Linked DNA regions of Rhodopirellula bahusiensis. The protein of the gene in region 1 binds, or shares a complex with, the protein of each later gene. Links are inferred from orthologs where the notes say so. Each region holds a gene or a part of one and is shown on either strand. Other genes may lie near its edges. The genes, in order: secA and secY.

What was found.
Region 2: the proteins of secA (region 1) and secY are in contact, whole or in part, in a crystal structure (PDB 3DIN), measured with the Thermotoga maritima proteins. The link is inferred for Rhodopirellula bahusiensis from one-to-one orthologs. Residues at the interface, in WP_004082002.1 of Thermotoga maritima: Glu261, Ala262, Arg263, Lys300, Ala301, Arg302, Thr303, Ile304, Ile305, Leu323, Tyr324, Asp325, Pro326, Val329, Ser330, Tyr333, Ile336, Lys340, Phe345, Val349, Glu363, Phe364, Tyr374, Ser375, Gly376, Gly377, Glu393, Ile395, Thr482, Ser483; in WP_004081795.1 of Thermotoga maritima: Glu108, Gly109, Glu110, Glu111, Ala236, Glu237, Arg238, Arg239, Ile240, Thr241, Ile242, Gln243, Tyr244, Ala245, Arg246, Arg247, Val248, Thr249, Gly250, Arg251, Arg252, Val253, Tyr254, Gly256, Ala257, Ser258, Thr259, Tyr260, Leu261, Pro262.

The regions. Positions count from the first base shown.
Region 1 is NZ_NIZW01000008.1:286,440-296,534, reverse strand. Bases 2,209-6,517 are described here. They hold secA (preprotein translocase subunit SecA), read left to right. Parts: upstream 2,209-2,600; coding sequence 2,601-6,317; downstream 6,318-6,517. Other genes in these bases: CEE69_RS12565 (3-deoxy-D-manno-octulosonic acid transferase), read left to right, coding at 6,496-6,517; CEE69_RS12575 (Nif3-like dinuclear metal center hexameric protein), read left to right, coding at 2,209-2,530. Outside these bases: CEE69_RS12585 (tetratricopeptide repeat protein), read right to left, coding at 1-547; CEE69_RS12580 (hypothetical protein), read left to right, coding at 774-1,544; more of CEE69_RS12575, read left to right, coding at 1,667-2,208; more of CEE69_RS12565, read left to right, coding at 6,518-7,809; CEE69_RS12560 (hypothetical protein), read right to left, coding at 7,903-8,379; lepA (translation elongation factor 4), read left to right, coding at 8,665-10,095. UniProt on the Escherichia coli protein: Required for protein export, interacts with the SecYEG preprotein conducting channel.
Region 2 is NZ_NIZW01000007.1:50,630-59,404, reverse strand. Bases 3,265-6,253 are described here. They hold secY (preprotein translocase subunit SecY), read right to left. Parts: upstream 5,462-6,253; coding sequence 4,067-5,461; downstream 3,265-4,066. Other genes in these bases: rplO (50S ribosomal protein L15), read right to left, coding at 5,740-6,234; CEE69_RS09915 (adenylate kinase family protein), read right to left, coding at 3,466-4,053; CEE69_RS09920 (thioredoxin family protein), read left to right, coding at 3,265-3,422. Outside these bases: CEE69_RS09930 (sulfatase family protein), read right to left, coding at 1-959; CEE69_RS09925 (hypothetical protein), read right to left, coding at 959-2,401; more of CEE69_RS09920, read left to right, coding at 2,682-3,264; rpsE (30S ribosomal protein S5), read right to left, coding at 6,398-6,931; rplR (50S ribosomal protein L18), read right to left, coding at 6,979-7,347; rplF (50S ribosomal protein L6), read right to left, coding at 7,431-7,976; rpsH (30S ribosomal protein S8), read right to left, coding at 8,042-8,443; CEE69_RS09875 (type Z 30S ribosomal protein S14), read right to left, coding at 8,473-8,658; rplE (50S ribosomal protein L5), read right to left, coding at 8,757-8,775. UniProt on the Escherichia coli protein: The central subunit of the protein translocation channel SecYEG. Consists of two halves formed by TMs 1-5 and 6-10.

The DNA.
Region 1 (10,095 bases):
GAGCCATCGCAGCAAACCGGCTGAGCGTGGGCTCGGCTTCATAGCGAGTCAATCGAACCAGCGCAGGAAATGAATCCATGGTCGGCAGCGCAACGAGTTGGCCAATGCGTTGCCGTCGAGCCAAGACGGAACGCGAACCGTATTCGCTTAGAATTTCTTGAACCGTCGCCGAGTCGGTGCTGACCGACCACGGCACTTCGACGCCGCTGGTCAACTTGCGAGCCGCAATCGCAATTTCGCTGTCCGGGTGGTGGCGAGCCTGTCGCAATGCATCGAAGGCGGCCAAACCGATCCGAGACAAACGCTGTCGGCAACGAACCCGCGTCGCGTAACTCTCGGATCCTAGTCCCTCGATCAACTCCGCGATTTCACCATCGTTAACAACCGGAACTGTGCGATGCCATTCGCTGTCGGCCATCGCGGTGGAGCTCATCAACGAGCCCGCAGAGGGTTCCACAATCCCCGCCAAAGGGACGAGCAGAATGCTGCTCAAAAGAAGAGATGGCACCGTCTTCGCGGGCTGATTGCTGGGATTCTGGATTCGCATCGTTAGGACTTCGTGTGAACGAGAGAACCGGTCCAAAAAAATTCGCATTCCGAATTGTAGCAACCTGGGACGACCCCACGGGGCTCACACCCGTGACATACCGCATCGGCAATCCCACTTTGATTCAGACGCCGCAACGTTTTGTTTGATTCCCTCGGGACAGACAATTAAGCTGCAACGGTCTGTTGTTGAACAATCCGCCTTTAGTCACAGGGTCCCCGTCGCGATGAAGATTCGCTTTGCCTCGCCACTTCTCCTTATCGCCATGGCGATTGGCTTTTTGACCACCGCTCAGACCAACACGGCCTCTGCTCAGTCCGCTGTATTGGCCGAGATCTACGGCCGCGGTGTTCATGCCTACAACGCCGGAAACTACAGCAAGGCTTATGAATTGCTGTCGATGGCGATCGACAACAATATCCGTGACCCGCGGGCTTACTACTTCCGCGGATTGGCAGCCAGTGCCAGCGGAATGGGCTACGCCGAAGGCGATTGGCAAATGGGCGCCGAGCTCGAAGCTCGTGGCGGCGACGCTCGATCGATTGGCCGTTCACTATCGCGGATCCAAGGTTCGCAACGCCTGAAATTGGAACTGGTTCGCGAAAAGGCTCGCCTGCAAGCTCTGGCAACCGGCGCCGCTCGCTCGCAGATCCGCTCGAACGAGCTTTCCTCACAAGGCCAACCCGCCGCTCCTTCGCAGGCTCCGAAGATGCAGCGTGGTGCCACCCCGCCACCCGCACCAGCATCGGATGACAATCCATTTGCGGATGATTTGGCCGGCGAAGACGCAGTGGTCGAATCCAACGACGCTCTCGAAGGTGCGATGGACAACCCATTGGCCACCGAAGCTGCTCCAGCCGACGCATCGGCCGCCCCTGCTGATGCGGGTACCAGCCCATTTGATGGAGGCGCCGCTCCGACCGACCCATTTGCCCCCGCCGGTGATGGCGACCCGTTCGCTCCCGCAGGCGATGACGATCCGTTCAGCGGATTCTGATTTGGAAGGCACGCCAACCGAATCGCGTGCCTTTCCACCCCGGATTCATTGTTCCCACAGCGAATCGCCGTCCGTAAAGTGTGCTCTTCCGAGCACCTTTCCTCCAAACGGTCGCGAATCCTGTGTCTCCCACCATCGAATCCATTTGCCAGTCTCTCTCCGCCATCGCTCCCTTGAAGCTGGCGGAGGAATGGGACAACGTTGGCCTGCTTTTGGGTGACCGCTCAGCGGAAGCCCACCGGATATTGACCTGTTTGACGATCACCCCAGCGGTGGTGGAGGAAGCAACCGAGTTGGCGGCGAATTTGATCGTCGCCCACCACCCGCTGCCGTTCAAACCGATGGCCAGGATCACGACCGATTCGGCCGCCTCAGCGATGGTCTGGAATCTGTGCCGAGCCGGAATCGCTGTTTACAGTGCTCACACCGCCTACGATTCCGCTCGCTTGGGCATCAACGAACAGTGGGCAAACCGTCTCGGCTTGACCTCAATCAAGCCCCTCGTTCCGTCGCTGGAAGACTCAATGGTCGGCTCAGGCCGCTGCGGCGAGCTTCCCGAACCGATGACTGCGAGAGAGTTTTTGAGCTTTGCCGCAAATTCATGCGGCTCCACGCGGCCCCGATTGGTGGGCGATTTTGACCGTCCGATTCAGCGTGTTGCGATCGGCTGCGGCAGTGGAGGCTCGTTCGTGGGAGCCGCCCGCCGGCGTGGTTGCGACGTTCTGCTGACCGGCGAAGCCACCCTGCATACGTGTTTGGAAGCGGAAAACACGGGATTAACGCTGGCTTTGGTCGGCCATCACGCCAGCGAACGCTTTGCCATGGAAACGCTGGCCGAGCAGCTGTTGCAAGAGATCCAACCGCTGCATGAAACCTTCGCCGACGATCGAGATTCATCGCCGCCTGATCCGGCGGGCAATTGGGTCCGTAGTAGCCAACGCGAACGAGATCCGATCGCAGTTGACCCAATTTCCCTCAACCCGTAACGTTGGAAGTTGGCATGGTTTACGCAAGCCGCACGCTTTCACACCCCCAATCGCACTGATTTGATCTTTTATGTCCATCCTGGAACGTCTTTGGGACATCCTTGGCCTCGTTTTCGGTAGCACGTTCGAACGTGTTGGCAGCCTGGCCACCAGCGTGTTTGGTTCCGCCAATGCCCGACAAGTCGCGAAATTGCAGGAATCCGCCGACCGAATCACGGCGATGGAATCAAAGTACGCGGGGTTGTCCGACGACGAACTCCGCGAACAAACCAAGCTGTTTCGCAAACGTCTTCGCGAAGGTGAGACGCTTGACGACATCATGGAAGAGGCCTTCGCCGTCTGTCGTGAAGGCGGCAAACGATTCCTGGGCATGCGTCATTACGATGTTCAGTTGGTCGGCGGCATGGTGCTGCACTCCGGCGCGATTGGCGAAATGGTCACCGGGGAAGGTAAAACCCTGGTCGCGACTCTGCCCGCTTACCTGAACGCTCTGGAAGCCAAAGGCGTTCACGTCATCACGGTCAACGATTACTTGGCCCGTCGTGACATGGAGTGGATGGCGCCGCTGTACATGAACCTCGGTCTGACCGTCGACGCGATCCAGTCCGGCATGTCGACCAGCGAAAAACAAGCCGCCTACCAGTGCGACATCACCTACGGAACAAACAACGAATTCGGTTTCGATTACCTGCGGGACAACATGCGTCCGGCTGCCAAGGGCGATGACCGTTTCCCCAGCGAAGTGCAGCAGTGCCAAGGCCCGCTGAACTACGCCATCATCGACGAAGTTGACAACATTCTGATCGATGAAGCTCGGACACCTCTGATCATCAGCGGCCCTGCCGACTTGGATTTGGGACGCTACGGCGAAGCCGACCGTGTCGCTCGACAACTGAAGAAAGAAGAACACTTCACCGTCGACGAGAAACAACACAACGTCACGCTGACCGACGAAGGCGTTCGTGCTGCGGAAGAGTTGGCGGGTGTGGAGAGCTTCTACACCGCGGGCAACATGGAATGGCCGCACCTGATCGACAACGCCCTGAAAGCCCACTACCTGTACAAGCTGGACGTCAACTACGTCGTCAAAGACAAACAAGTTGTCATCGTCGATGAGTTCACCGGTCGTCTGATGGATGGACGGCAATGGAGCGATGGTTTGCACCAAGCCGTCGAAGCCAAAGAAGGCGTGCCGATCAAGCAAGAAACGCAGACGTTCGCCACCGCTTCGCTGCAGAACATCTTCAAGATGTACAAGAAGCTGTCCGGGATGACCGGTACGGCTATGACCGAAGCGGACGAATTCTGGAAGATCTACAAACTCGACGTTGTCGCCATTCCAACGCACCGTGGATTGCAACGGATCGAACACCCCGACCTGATTTACTTGACCGAGAAGGACAAGTTCAAAGCGATCGCGGATGACGTCGAACGCACTCACAAGTGGGACGTGTTGGTGCTGAAAGATGGCACCGAGATGTGGGGCAACATCAAGTCCGAAACCGATTCGGCCGTGGAATTGCTTCCCAAAGGCGAAAAGCAGACCGAGACATTCTCTCGCGAAAAAATCGTTGCGGTCGAGCGAGCTGGTCGTCCGGTTCTGGTTGGTACCGTCAGCATCGAAAAGAGCGAACGCTTGTCCGCACTGCTGGAACGCCGCGGCATCAAGCACGACGTCTTGAACGCGAAGCAGCACGGCCGAGAAGCGGACATCGTTTCGCAAGCCGGCCGAATCGGCGCCGTCACGATCGCCACGAACATGGCCGGTCGTGGTACCGACATTATCCTTGGTGGTAATCCGGAAACGCTCGCCTGGTCGCAATTGCAACACAAATACCCGACGCGTTTGGAAGTGCCGGACGCCGAGTGGAAAGCTCTCGTCGACGAAATCGACGAACGCGAAAACATGAGTGCGGAAGGCAAGATCGTTCGTGAGATCGGCGGTCTGTACGTGCTCGGAACCGAACGACACGAATCACGCCGAATTGACTTGCAGCTTCGCGGTCGTTGCGGTCGTCAAGGCGACCCCGGTGGCAGCCGATTCTTCTTGTCTCTCGAAGACGACCTGATGCGGATTTTTGCTGGCGACTTCGTCAAAAGCATGATGGAACGCATGGGCATGAAGGAAGGCGAAGCGATCGAATCGTCGCTGGTCACTCGCCGAATCGCGGCGGCTCAGAAGAAGGTCGAAGAACGCAACTTCGAAATTCGAAAGAGCTTGCTCGAGTACGACGAAGTGATGGACGAACAACGCAAACGCGTTTACCGCTATCGCCAAAACTTGCTCGACGGACACAGCTCTCGCGAGATGCTGTTGACGTTGATCCACAACGAAATTCAATCGCAAGTCGACACGTTCCTGGATCCAAACTACGGCGTCGACACGTTCTCGGCGTTCGCCGGTGGAAAGTTGGGTTGCCAACTGGACGCTCGCGATTTCCAAAACATGGATTTCGAAATGGCGGACACTTACGCCAAGGATCAAGCCGAACGTGCATCGGAAGTCACCGTCGCTGAAGCCGTGGAAGAAAACCTTCCCGAGACGATGGAAGACGAATGGAACTGGAAGGCGATGGCCACCTGGGCGAACACTCGCTTGGTCACCAACTACCAAGACCATCAGTTGAAGAACAAAGATCGCGAAGAGATGATCGACGAGTTGATCGCTCACGCTCACAAGCAAATCGAAGAAACGGATTTGACCGAAGGCGAACCATTGCTGGAGGCCGACTACGGCCTTCGAGTTCTGTGTGCCTGGATGCGTCACAAGTTCGGTATCGAAACCACTCCGGAAGAATTCCGCGATGTGGAAGACCGCCGCAACGTCACCGAAGAACTCAATCGTCGTGCCGAAGCGGCTTACACCGAAAAGGAAGCCGAGTACCCGGTCCTGACCGGCATCTCTCGCTTCACCGACAAACAAGGTGCCCAGGTTTCACTCGACCGCGAAGGTTTGGTCGATTGGGTGCACGGTCGATTCAATCACGAACTCAGCGTCGATGAGGTCAAACTCAATCGTGACGACCTGAAGGTTCAGCTGATCCAGTACAGCAAGCAAACCGCCGGTGCCTCCGGTGGAATGCACGCTCAGGCAACCGAGAAAGTCGAAGATCTCTTCGGCAGAGCGGACGCCGACGTGACCGCCTCACTCGCCAGCGGACAATCCGGAAAGCTGGAAGCCTTGGCGACCTGGCTGCAAGAAGAGCTCGGTAACCGAAACACCGCCGAAGACCTTTCGCGGATGAATCGCGCCGAGCTGACTCTGGCTGTCAACGGTGCCGTCGATGACAAGTTCCACCCGGAAATGCGTCGGATGGAACGTCAGATTTTGCTGAACATCGTGGACGACTCGTGGAAGAACCACTTGTTGACGATGGACCATTTGCGAAGCAGCGTTGGCCTGAAGGGCTACGCTCAAATGGACCCCAAAGTCGAATACAAACGTGAAGGCATGCGACTGTTTGAATCCATGTGGGACTCAATTGGCGAACGCGTGACCGACCTGATCTTCCGCATGGAGTCTTTTAACGATGACTTCATTCGCAGCACGTGGGTCGACGCGAGAACTCGCCATGACGATGCCCACGAAGCCGGTCGTGCGGCCCAGCAATCGGCGCAAATGGAGTCCAACACCGCCGCCCAACGTGCCGCCGCAGGCAGCGAGGGTCGAGCCGAAGGCAGCGTTGACACCGTTCGAGTCGAAGAGCCTCGTATCGGTCGCAACTCACCGTGCCCCTGTGGCAGCGGCAAGAAATACAAGAGCTGCTGCATGCGTCGCGACCGTTGATCAAAAATGTGGCATAGGCTTCCAGCCTGTGAAGGGGATTCGACGTGGTCCCTCGCTCACGCGTCGGGTTATGATTCTCAAGCTCGTTTGATGTGAACCACTCAAACTCGGGACGGCTCGCGCCGTTCCGCTCAAACACCCGGTCCCAACGTTCCACGCCCTGCCAAGGAAGGCAACCATGTGGCTCAACATCGCCTACGCCGCAGCACTGACCGCGGTCTCGCCGTTGGTGCTGCACCGGATGATTCGCCACGGTCGCTATCGACGCGGCGTGGGGCAAAAACTGTTGGGCCTGTCATCCGAACAAGCGGCCCAAATTCGCGGAAATGCCGAGCGAACCATTTGGTTGCACGCCGTCAGTGTTGGCGAAGTCAACCTGCTCCCCGAGTTGGTCAGCCGACTGGAGAAGCAGCATCCCGAAATCGCACTGGCGATCAGTTCCTCCACCGACACCGGTTTCGACCTCGCTCGCAAACACTTCGGTGACGAACGAGTCTTCTTCTGCCCGCTCGATTTCACTTGGGCCGTTCGCCGCACGCTGAAAAACCTCGGCTGCGAGCAACTGGTGCTCGCGGAACTTGAACTGTGGCCCAATCTGATTCGATGTGCCCAAGAGGCGAACTGCTCCGTCCAAGTCATCAATGGTCGACTGAGTGCCACGAGCGCCGGTCGCTATCAACAATTCGCAAAAGTGTTGCGTTCAACGTTCGAGCGATTGGATTCGGTCGGGTGCCAAGACAACTCCGCCGCGGAACGTTTTGTTGCCTGCGGCGTCTCGCCGGACAACATCACCGTCACTGGATCCTTGAAGTTTGACAACGCCCCTCGCTCGCGAGAGACAACCGAAGTCAACGAACGCATCAACTGGTCGGGTATCGATCCGTGGCACCGAGTTTGGTGTTTTGGCAGCACGCAGGCCGGCGAAGAAGCGATGGCACTTCGTGTCTATCAAAAGCTGCGAGCAACGCACCCAGAACTGCGATTGATTTTGGTTCCCCGTCACGTCGAACGATTTGACGAAGTCTCGGAACTGATTCAGTCCGAAGGTCTGTCCTCCATTCGACGCAGTCGCAACGACAGCCAGTACGCTGATCAATGGGACTCCGAAGAAGTGATCCTGGTCGACACCATTGGCGAACTTCGTCACTGGTGGGGCGTCGGACAGATTGCCACGGTGGGCGGCAGCTTTGGTGACCGGGGCGGCCAAAACATGCTTGAACCCGCCGGCTATGGTTGTGCCGTTTCATTTGGCCCCAACACAAAGAACTTCGACACGATTGCCAAGCAATTGATCGCCGCCGACGCTGCGGTTCGTGTCGCCGATGAAGCCGAACTGCAGGAGTTCGTAACACGTTGCCTGACTGACGTACCCGCCGCGGACTCGCTCGGACAAGCCGCCCGCGAATTGGTCAACCAACACCGAGGTGCGTATCAGAAAACGCTCGAGATGTTGATCCCAGGGCAGGTTGGATCACGCCAACAAGCCGCCTAACCAACCCGCAGCACATTTACCGCCTGCGTCACGCCCACAACCTGTAGCACGTTGATCTCCAACGTGAACGAACCAAACAAACGCGCAATCAACTCAACGATACTGAGGAGCCCAAGGCGCTGAAGCCGAGTCCCATCGGTTCTGCTCAGCGGCTTGTGGTTGTCCGTTGTAATTCTGCGGCTGGTAAGCGTTTGGGTTGTAACCACCTTGGTCGCCATAACCCGCGTTGGGTTGTGCGGCAGGGTAATTGTTGTAAGCCGGCGGTTGGTTGTAATTAGGTGCGCCGTAATTCGGAGTGCTGTACCCAGCCCCTTGAACCGGTTGCCCGCCCTGTGGTGGCCAAGCATTCGGATTCGCGGGAGCAGCCCCGGGATAGTAGCCACCTTGGCCTTGAGCAGGATAACCACCCTGTTGCTGGGCAGCCTGCTGAGCGGCTTGTTCACGTTGACGCTCATCGAGTATGTCTCGACCGCGATCGATCGCCGAACGCGTGTCGCTGCGAATTTCCGTCTTGTTGATTTCGATTCGAGTTTTGTCGCCATCACGCTCGATGGTGAACCATCCAGCCATGAAAGCGCCACCGACGGCCAGGCCGAGTAAAAGCAATGTCCGCATGACACATCCTTGAAAACAGAAAAGACGAAACGGTCCTCCGAACGTTCGATCATCCCGAAGAGGACGTTTCAGCGGAAGATCAATTCATCCGTTTGGATCGTCACCCAGAATCCAGGAAATCCACTCAAACCTGTATTTCTTTCCAATTCGTTGCAACCGATCGCTTCAGCGAAACCCTATTGAATTGACACCTGATTCACTACGATGTGACGTCCACGCCGCGTCGCACGAAACAAAATCATGAAACACATTCGCAATTTTTGCATCATCGCCCACATCGATCACGGAAAATCCACCCTGGCGGACCGGCTGATCCAATCATGCGGCGGAGTGACTCAACGAGAGTTTCACGACCAAATGCTCGACTCGATGGACATCGAGCGGGAACGCGGAATCACGATCAAAAGCAACACGGTCACGCTGAACTACACCGCCAAAGACGGCGAGGCGTACCAACTGAACTTGATCGACACCCCCGGCCACGTCGATTTCTCACACGAAGTCCGCCGGTCGCTGATGGCCTGCGAAGGTGCTCTGATGGTCGTCGATGCCTCCCAGGGTGTCGAAGCTCAAACCGTCGCGAACTTGTACCTCGCGCTCGAATACGATCTGGAACTGCTGCCGGTCATCAACAAAATTGACTTGCCCGCCGCCGATGTCGATCGTGTTCGCGGTGAGATCGATGAGGACTTGGGACTCGATCCCTTCGTCGCAATCCCGGTTTCCGCCAAGACAGGCGAGGGCATCGAAGACGTTCTCGAAGGGATCGTCACGAACCTGCCCGCTCCGCAAGGCGACCCTAATGCGCCGCTAAAGGCTCTGGTGTTCGACGCTTTCTTTGACAAGTATCGCGGCGTGATCCTGCAATGCCGTGTCATGGAGGGAACACTGAAACCCAAAGACAACATCCACTTCATGCACGCCGATCGCGACTTCACGGTCGATGAACTCGGCTACAACCAATTCAAGCTTGTTCCTAAAAAACAACTCGCTGCTGGAGAAGTCGGTTACATTGTCGCCGGTGTGAAATCAGTCCAAGACATCGAGATCGGCGACACAATCACGCTGGCGAACAAACCCGCAGACGAACCGATCCCAGGTTATCAACCCGCACGCCAAGTCGTGTTCTCATCCGTGTATCCGATGAGCACCGACGAATACCAAGACCTCACTAAGGCTCTTGAAAAACTTTCGATCAATGACGCCGCGTTGACGTTCGAAAAAGACAGCTCCGCCGCTCTCGGATTCGGCTATCGCTGTGGCTTCTTGGGCTTGTTGCACCTCGATGTGGTGCAGGAACGTTTGCAGCGAGAGTTTGACATCGGGTTGGTCATCTCGGCGCCTTCGGTGCAGTACAAGATCCAACTCAAAGACGGCTCGACGCAGGACGTCGACAACCCGACTTACTGGCCCGACCCATCGACCATTGATTCGGTCAGCGAGCCCTACATCAAGGCTCAGATTCTGATTCCGGAAGAGTACGTCGGACCGGTGATGGAACTCTGCCGCGAACATCGCAGCGAGAGCCAAACAATGAACTACTTGTCAGCTGGACGCTTGGAAGTCACCAGCGAGATGCCACTTGGCGAAGTCCTGTTCGACTTCTATGGCAAGCTGAAGATGATCACGCGTGGCTATGGGTCGTTTGACTACGTGCCGATCGAATACCGC
Region 2 (8,775 bases), on another replicon or contig:
CAGACGATCGTGGGAACACGAAAGGCACCTTCGCTGGTCGTGTACCCGCGACCGTGAAGCGGCAAGTTGGAACCTCGGCTCAAGTCATCAGGATCGCGGTTGATGGGGGCACCGTTGTCGGAGGTCCAGATCACGAAGGTGTTTTCTGCGATGCCCAGTTCGACGAGCTGGTCCAGCATCTGACCGATCGACCAATCCAATTCTTCGACCGCGTCTCCCCAAGGACCGTTCTGGCTTTTGCCGCGAAAAGCGTCGCTGGAAAACGGTGTCTTGGTGCTGCCAGGCATGGCTTGTGGGAAGTACAGGAAGAACGGTTCCTCCTTGTGCTCGGCGATCCACTGCATCGCCCCTTCTGTGTAACGATTGGTCAATCCGTCTCGGTTGCACGGGGCTTCGATGACGGTCTCGTTTTCCATGAGAGGCAGAGGTGGCCAGTGCGATCCATCTCGCTGCCAAACCCGCTTGGTCATGTCGTCGGAGTAAGGCACTCCAAAGAACCAATCAAACCCCTGACGGGTCGGCAGGAATTCCGGTTGATCACCCAGATGCCATTTTCCAACCAATGCGGTGGAGTAGTCCTGTTGCTTAAGAATCTCCGCGATGGTGATCTCATCGGGATGCAAACCATAAGCAGAGACAGGTCGCAGAACCGCACCATCGCGATCGTTCAAATGCATTCCGACTCGTTGCGCATAGCATCCGGTCATGATGCTGGCACGCGATGGGGTGCAGACGCCGGCCGTGACGCAGAAATGGGTAAACGTTCGCCCTTCCCTTGCCATGCGATTCAAGTTGGGCGTTCGATGCAACGTCGATCCGAAGGGTTCGATGTCGCCGTAACCAAGGTTGTCACAGTAGACGATGATGAAATTCGGTTTGGTTGGCTCGGCTGCCGTTCCGATGCCGAGCAACGGTGACGTTGTAAGCAGCGTCACGATCCATCCAACAAGCCAACGCATCAGTTGTCCTCTAGTTGGCGTTGAAACATCTCCAGCAACGCTGCGACGATTTTGGTGGTTGCTTCCTTCTCGACGTAGTTGGTCCCGAGCCACGTTTCATAGCCGCCCAAACGATGTTGCGGCGGTGTCGGCAGGTACCCGAAGGAGCCGTTGGCGAGCTCGATTGTGAAGGTGTCTTGGAAGGGGCTGCGGTCTTTCAGTTCCAGCCCCGTTTCGGTGAACGTTTCAAACGGGATCGCGGCGATTCCCAAATCGCCAATGCGAAGAGCCTGCAGTTGGATCTCCACTTCCTTGGGCCCCGCCAAAATTTTCGCGATTCGATCGGCATAGATCTCTTCGCGGCGATGACCGCTTCTCGGATTGTTGTCGTCGCTAAGTTTGAGTTGATCAAAGTGCGCGATCATCTCCGGTGTCGGCTGTCTGGTCTTCAGCGCCAACGTCGTGTGCTCGGCGGAGAGTGGCACCCAATCGTGGAAATCAATCTGCTGGTGGGCTTCGAACACGCGGCTGGCAACTTTCTCTGCAACCTCCTGCATCTTCTCGTAGGGATCGTACTTTCGGGGCGATTTATCAGCGAAGTTGATGTTGTTCACGTCGCCGCTGGTGCCATTGGCAAGGATGCCGACAAACGGTGGCGATTGATTGGTTGCCCCCAGTTTCTCTTCGATGAATTTCGCGAAGTATCCAAAGTAGTCCGCCGAGACTTCGCCGGATCGAACGCCGCCGACGTAGTGCAGCGAATAATTTGCCAGCAGGGCGATCGGCCGGCCGTCGGGGCTCTGTACTGAGACGAAGCTGATTTCGGGATCGGTCGGACCCGCGGGGCGATCCAGTTTGGAGCTGCCGCGAGGTGGATTCATCCGGACTTGATCGGTGCCACCGAATGGGTGGCCCAACAAGCTGGCGTCGGTGACAAACCAGCGACGGTTGAAGACTTCCGACGGTTCATCCGCGCTTCCCCAACCAATCTTGGCCGGTTCCAGATTCGCCATCGCACGACGGATTCCGTCCGAGATCCGATGGGCAACGAAGGTTTGGTAATCCGTCAGTTTGGTTTCGTTGGCGGTTTTCAGGTCCCCGCGAGCGGTGGTTGCCGAATGGGTGTGCGTGGATGCCAACAGCATGTTGAAGACTGGCAACCCGGTCGCATCGGATGCTTGCTGTTTGGCGAGATCGAAGACTTCCACGGGGATGCCAACGTTGTCGCAGAGGACGATGGCCAGTTTGGTCATGCCATCATCCAACACGAGGCAGCGAGCGTGAAGTTCATCGTGCACGTTGGTGGCCGGAATTGGTTTCCAACCGCCAACAATCAGCTCACCCAGTGGCGGCGTGATGTTGCTGGTGGCAGCTCCAGCCCGAAAGACCGGGTTGGAATCTTCGCCATGTACTGGGGACACTTTGCCAATGAGAAGACCAAGAAGAACCAAAGCGAGAGTCATTCTCTGGGACGCAGGACGGAGCATGCTTCGATCCTTTGGGGCTGAGGGAGGGGCTGGGGAAGGATGCGAGTTGGAGAGCTGAGTGTCGTTCCTCGTTCGCACAACCGATTGCCAGCAGTTGGAGGGGGATTTGAAATGGATTCAATAGGGCACGATGGTTATGGGAGCGCACGTTGCGTCTGTGCCCCTGAACCGACATTCAAACGAGCGCATTGTACCTGAACGGTTTCATCGTTGTTCTGTGGAGGGGAAAGCGTTCGAAAACGCGAACAGCAACCTCATGAAATGGATCCATAGCGAGTCGGTGGAAATCACGCTTGCGGCGTTGGGATCCGTTAAACTGATTCGCGATGGTACCTTTGCCTTGTCCGAGAGAGTCTCAATGAAGTTTTGTTGTTTTGTCCTGGTGAGTTTGGCTGCGACTTGGGGCCTGGTTGGTATTGCCGGCCAGGTTGCGGCAGGTGAATTCAACACCGTGCTGGACATTGGCGATCCGGCACCTGAATGGAGTGAGTTGCCGACGACCGCGGGTGAGACTTCCTCCCTGAAAGATCTATCGGATTCGAAATTCGTGGTTCTGGCATTCACCTGCAACAGTTGCCCGTATGCGGTCGATGCGGAAAAACGCTTGATCTCACTGACCAAGGACTACGCTGAGAAATCGGTCTCGGTGATCGCGGTCAACGTCAACACGATCGAAGACGATGCGATGCCGGCCATGAAGGTGAAGGCCGCGGAAAAGTCGTTCCCATTCGCGTACTTGTATGACGAGTCCCAGCAGATCGCTCGCGACTATGGGGCCAAGTACACGCCTCAGTTCTTTTTGCTCGATGCCGATCGAAAGATCGCCTACATGGGCGCGATGGATGACAGTCCTGATGGCCAAAAAGTGACTCAGCCCCACCTCCGCAATGCGATCGACGAAGTACTTGCAGGTGAACCCGTGACACTTTCTGAAACGGTTCCAGTTGGTTGTCGGATCCGGATGGAGCGTCAACGTCGCTCTCGTCGTCAGCGCTAGATTCGTGAACTGAAGCGGATACTTTGAAGTCCGGGCCAGCTATTCAGTCGTTGGCGACTGGTTTGCTCAGCATCGGATTGAAATTCAAGCATTCGCAGATCGAAGCGTGGACCAACGACTCTGAATCAGAGGCGTCAATGTCACGAACGAGTTCCTGGCTTCGATAGTGATCCAGCAACGGTGCGGTGCGGGCCTCGTAGATTCGGAAACGTTCTCGAATGAACTCTTCCGCATCGTCGGCGCGATTCCCTTCTTCGCCCCGTTTGCGAAGACGTTCAATGAGTACGTCTGCGGAAACCTGCAAGTGCAACACGTGGTCCAGCTTCAGAGAAGCGGCCATCAGTTGATCGTCGAATGCACTGGCTTGAACTTGAGTCCGCGGGAAACCATCGAGTAGGTAGCCCATTTGGCTGTCTGATTGAGCCAACCGCTCGGCAACCATCTGCAGCACGAATTCATCCGGAGCGAAGTGCCCTCGGTCAATTCGAACATGGATCTGCTCGCCACTCTCGGGCTCCAGAGCCCTCAGCATTCCGCCCGTGCCAATGTGTGGCACGTTCAGAGCTTTGCTAAGCAGTTCACATTGAGTGCCCTTGCCCGCACCAGGCGGACCGATGAAGACAATTCGCACAAAACTGCCAAATTCAAACGACGGGTGAAGTGCCGCCGCCGGCACCTTCCAGCAATCCTCGGTAGTTTCGCATGACCAAGTGGCTGTCGATCTTTTGCACCAAGTCGAATGCGACGCTGACAGCAATCAACAGACCCGTACCACCATAGAAACCGGCGATCGAGTAAGGAACACCCAGCGATCCGTAGACGATCGTTGGGACAATCGCGATCAGACCCAAGAAAGCAGCACCAACATAAGTGATTCGGACCATCACCTTTTCGAGGTAGTCCGTTGTACGGCGACCCGGTCGGTAACCGGGAATGAACGTTCCCGAATCACGCAGGTTGTCGCTCATTTCTTTCGGATTGAACGTGATGGCCGTCCAGAAGTAGCAGAAGAAGAAGATCAAACCGACGTACAGCAGGTTGAAGAAGTACGAGGTTTGATCGCTCATCGTTGAGCCGATCAAGTCAAATCCGCGGAACAACGAACTGTCGGTTGCGAACTGGCCGGCGAGGAAGCCGAACAAGACACCAGGAATCATCAACAGTGAGCTTGCGAAAATGATGGGCATCACGCCGGCTTGGTTGATTCGAAGCGGCAAGTGCTGACGAGTACCACCATAAACACGACGGCCACGGGTGAACTTGGCTGATTGAGTTGGGATCTTGCGTTGCCCCAGTGTGATGAACACCACACCGAAGACGACAACAACAAACAGCACGACGAGGATGATCAGTGTTTCAATCCCGACCTGGCCCTTGGCCAAACCAGTCAACTCGGTCTTCATGCCCAGGACGAGCTCGTATAATGCCTTTGGCATCTGAGCCAGAATGCCGGCCATGATCAGCAAACTGATCCCGTTGCCAATTCCGTATTCATCGATCTGCTCCCCGAGCCACATCAGGAACACGGTTCCCGTTGTCATCACCAACACGGCGACGATCTGCCAGCCAAAGAACAGTTGTTCGTTTGCATTCATGAAGTTCGGGTTGATGCTGCTTTGGCCATTGGAGCCAGCCATCAGCATGAACTTCAGGTACATGTAGCTCTGCACCAAGCAGATCACTACGGTCAAGTAACGTGTGTATTCGTTGAGCTTCTTCCGTCCCGCTTCGCCTTCCTTCTTCAGTTCTTCCAGCGGCTTGTAAACGCTCCCGAGCAACTGGAAAATGATCGATGCCGAGATGTACGGCATGATTCCGAGGCCGAAGATCGTCGCTTGACGCAGATCGCTGGCCGCGAAAACACTGACCTTTTCGAAGAAGTCAGCAGCACCGCCACCGGCGCCACTGTCCAGGTTCGTCGCGATCATCGGCAACGGGATGTGGAACCCGATCCGGTAAATGGCAAGCAATCCGATCGTAAGCATGACCTTCTTACGAAGCTCAGGGATCGAGAAAATGATTCGCAGCTTTTCAAACATCGATCCGTCCGTCGTCGATCGTGCAGGGTGAATTCGTGTCGTCTCACCAAGCAAGAATGGTGAGCACGCAATAAATGTTCTGGACTAGGCGTCGGCAAAGTACCATCGCCTAGGCAATCAAACTAGCAACCAAAGCCGATTCGCGGAAGAACGATTGCGACGAAGGATGATGAACAGCTGCCAGTTCAAAAAAAACAGGCCCGACGAAATCGCCAAGGCCCGTTGTTTTGTCGGTTGGGTGAAAAGTCATGACCGCGGGCGGTCAGCGGCTCAGCCGTCTACTTTTCGCTCTTGAGTGCTTCAACGCGCTCGTCAGGTGTACGTTTAGGAGCCAACTTCTCTGCCGTTCCGCCAGCTGCCGAGATTTTCTCTTCGGCCGACTTGCTGAAGCGGTGAGCCTGAATGGTGAGTTTTTTGGTCAACTCGCCATCGCCCAAAACCTTTAGTTCGTCAAAGTTGCCTTTGGCGAGGTTCTTGGCAGCGAGTGCTTCAAGCGTCACTGTTTCGCCTTCGTTGAAAGCGTCATTCAACTTGCCAACATTGACAGCGAAAATTGTCAAAGCCCAGCGGTTGTTGAAACCACGTTTTGGAACTCGACGGAACATTGGCATCGCACCGCCCTGGAAGTTGGGCTTGCGGCTGTAGCCGCTGCGGCTCTTGTGTCCCTTGTGCCCACGACCCGACGTTTTGCCGGTGCCGCTACCAGGACCACGACCGATGCGTTTTCGAGGGCGGTTTTTCGTGATACCGCGATGAACGTCGTTGAGTTGCATAGTAGTGATGGAAAGGCTGGGGGCCGGATGCTGAGCGCTGAGCGTCAGTCATGCTGCCCGAGTGTTAGATTGAGTGTCTTTGCCAATGGAATCCAAGGTTTGTCGCGGTGAAGCGTTGGGAACCAAGCAATGTCATTCCGGCGGATGAAAACCGCCGGGGAGATTAGGCTTCGATCAAATCGTCTGGGTTCAGACCACGCAGAGCAGCGATTTGCTCACGAGTTCGCAACTTGCTCATCGCGTCGAGGGTCGCTTTGACCAAGGTGACAGGGTTATTGGTCCCGTACGATTTGGTCAGAATGTCGTGGATTCCACATGCTTCGCAAACTGAACGAACAGCTTGGCCAGCGATGATACCCGTACCAGCACCGGCTGGAATCAGGACCACACGAGCAGCACCGTAGCGGCCCCAAACTTGGTGAGGAATGCTTCCTTCAACCAATGGAACGTGAATCATGCTGCGTGAAGCTTGCTTTTGTGCCTTTTGCACGCTTGGCGGAACTTCGTTCGCTTTGCCATAGCCCCAGCCAACCTGTCCGCTGCCGTTACCGACAACGACCATCGCAGCGAAGCTAAAACGGCGACCGCCTTTGACGACAGCCGCACAACGTTTGATCTTGACGACACGGTCCAGAAGACCGGCTTCCAAACCTTGCTCTTCGTTCTTGTTGTTGCGTTTGTTTCGTGCGTTGCTCATGGCGGACTATGTTGATTCGTTGCGATGAATGTCGCGGGATGGGAAAATTAAAACTGCAAGCCAGCTTCGCGAGCGGCGTCTGCGAATGCTTTGACTCGGCCGTGGTACTTGTTGTGACCACGATCGAGCTTGACGGTTTTAACACCCGCCTCAGCAGCTTTTTCTGCGACCAGCTTACCAACCAATGCAGCAGCGTCACAGTTGCCGCCGGCTTTCACTTGGTCGCGGACAGTTTTGTCACGCGTGCTCGCACTGAAAATGGTCTTGCCAGCTTGGTCGTCAACGACCTGGCAAGCAAAGTGCTTCAGCGTGCGCTGAATGCACAAACGCGGCTGGTCGGCACTGCCTCGCAACTTGTTGCGAACATGGCGCCGGCGTCGCAGGCGTTTGCTTTGGAGTTTTTTGTTCTTGTCCATAGTGACGACCCACGATGATCGTTGTGAACGGATGAAATGAATGGAAACGGCGAAGCAACGCTCCGCCAATTGCGACGGCAAACCTACTTGGTGGCCGACTTACCTGGTTTGATTTTGACTTGTTCGCCTTGGTATCGAATGCCTTTGCCCTTGTATGGCTCAGGTTTACGAAGCGAACGAATTTCTGCAGCGAATTGGCCAACGCTTTGTTTGTCGCAACCTTGAATCACAACGTGAGTCTGGTCGGGGCAAGTGACGGTCAAATCGGTTGGGATCTTGCGGTGCAGTTCGTTGGCATAACCAACGCGAAGCTGAAGCGTGTCACCACTGATCGATGCGAGGTAACCGACACCGACGATTTCCAACTTCTTTTCGTAACCGTCTTTCACGCCAACCATCATGTTCGCGATGATCGCACGAGTCAGGCCATGAAATTCGCGGGAGGGACGATCGTCACCATCACGTGAAATGATCACTTGGTTGGTATCGCTATCGACAGCGACCTTCACTTCAGGGCGATGCTTGAACGACAGTTTGCCCTTGGGACCTTCCACATCGATGTTGCGATCAGCAATGCTGACTTTCACACCGGCGGGGATCGCGACTGGCTTGTTACCAATGCGGCTCATGGCTGATTACAAATGTACGGGGGAATTTAAATGGTTTGGCAAATGGGGGCGTCAGCGACGGTCGATCACGACACTTCGCAGAGGACTTCGCCGCCAATTTTGTCGCGGCGTGCTTCGCGATCGCTGATCACACCTTTGCTGGTGCTGATGATTCGGATTCCCAAACCGCCCAACACAGGCTTGAGTTCTTTGCTGCGGCTGTACAAACGACGGCCTGGCTTGCTGATTCGGCGAATCGACTGGATCACTCGTTCTCCGTTGGGACCGTATTTCAGTTCCAAACGAAGGTAGCCGACTGGTTCTTCTTCCAGCTTCTCTTCCTTCCAGTCCCAAATGAATCCTTCTCGTTTGAGAACATCCGCCAAACCACGTTTTACGCGGCTGGCAGGGATGTCAACGAACGGACGCTCGACGCGTACGGCGTTGCGGATTCGGGTGAGCATGTCGGCAATGGGGTCGGTCATCATGGCTGTGGTTTCCCTTTAATTATCCAAGCTCACCAGCTGCTCTTACGAACGCCAGGGATCAATCCCGCATTGGCATTCTCACGGAAGCAAATCCGGCACAAGCCGAACTTGCGATACACCGAACGAGGACGACCGCAAAACTTGCAACGGTTTTCTTTTCGAGTTGAAAATTTAGGCGTGCGAAGCGCCTTGGCGACCTTGGATTTGCTTGCCACGAAAGGACCTGCGGTGTACGGATCGGGGAGCGTCTCAAGCGAGAGACATGTGACGAATTGAAATATAACGATTGGTTGGTTCCGGGAGGGGAACCGAATCAGGCCGCGCCGGCCTGC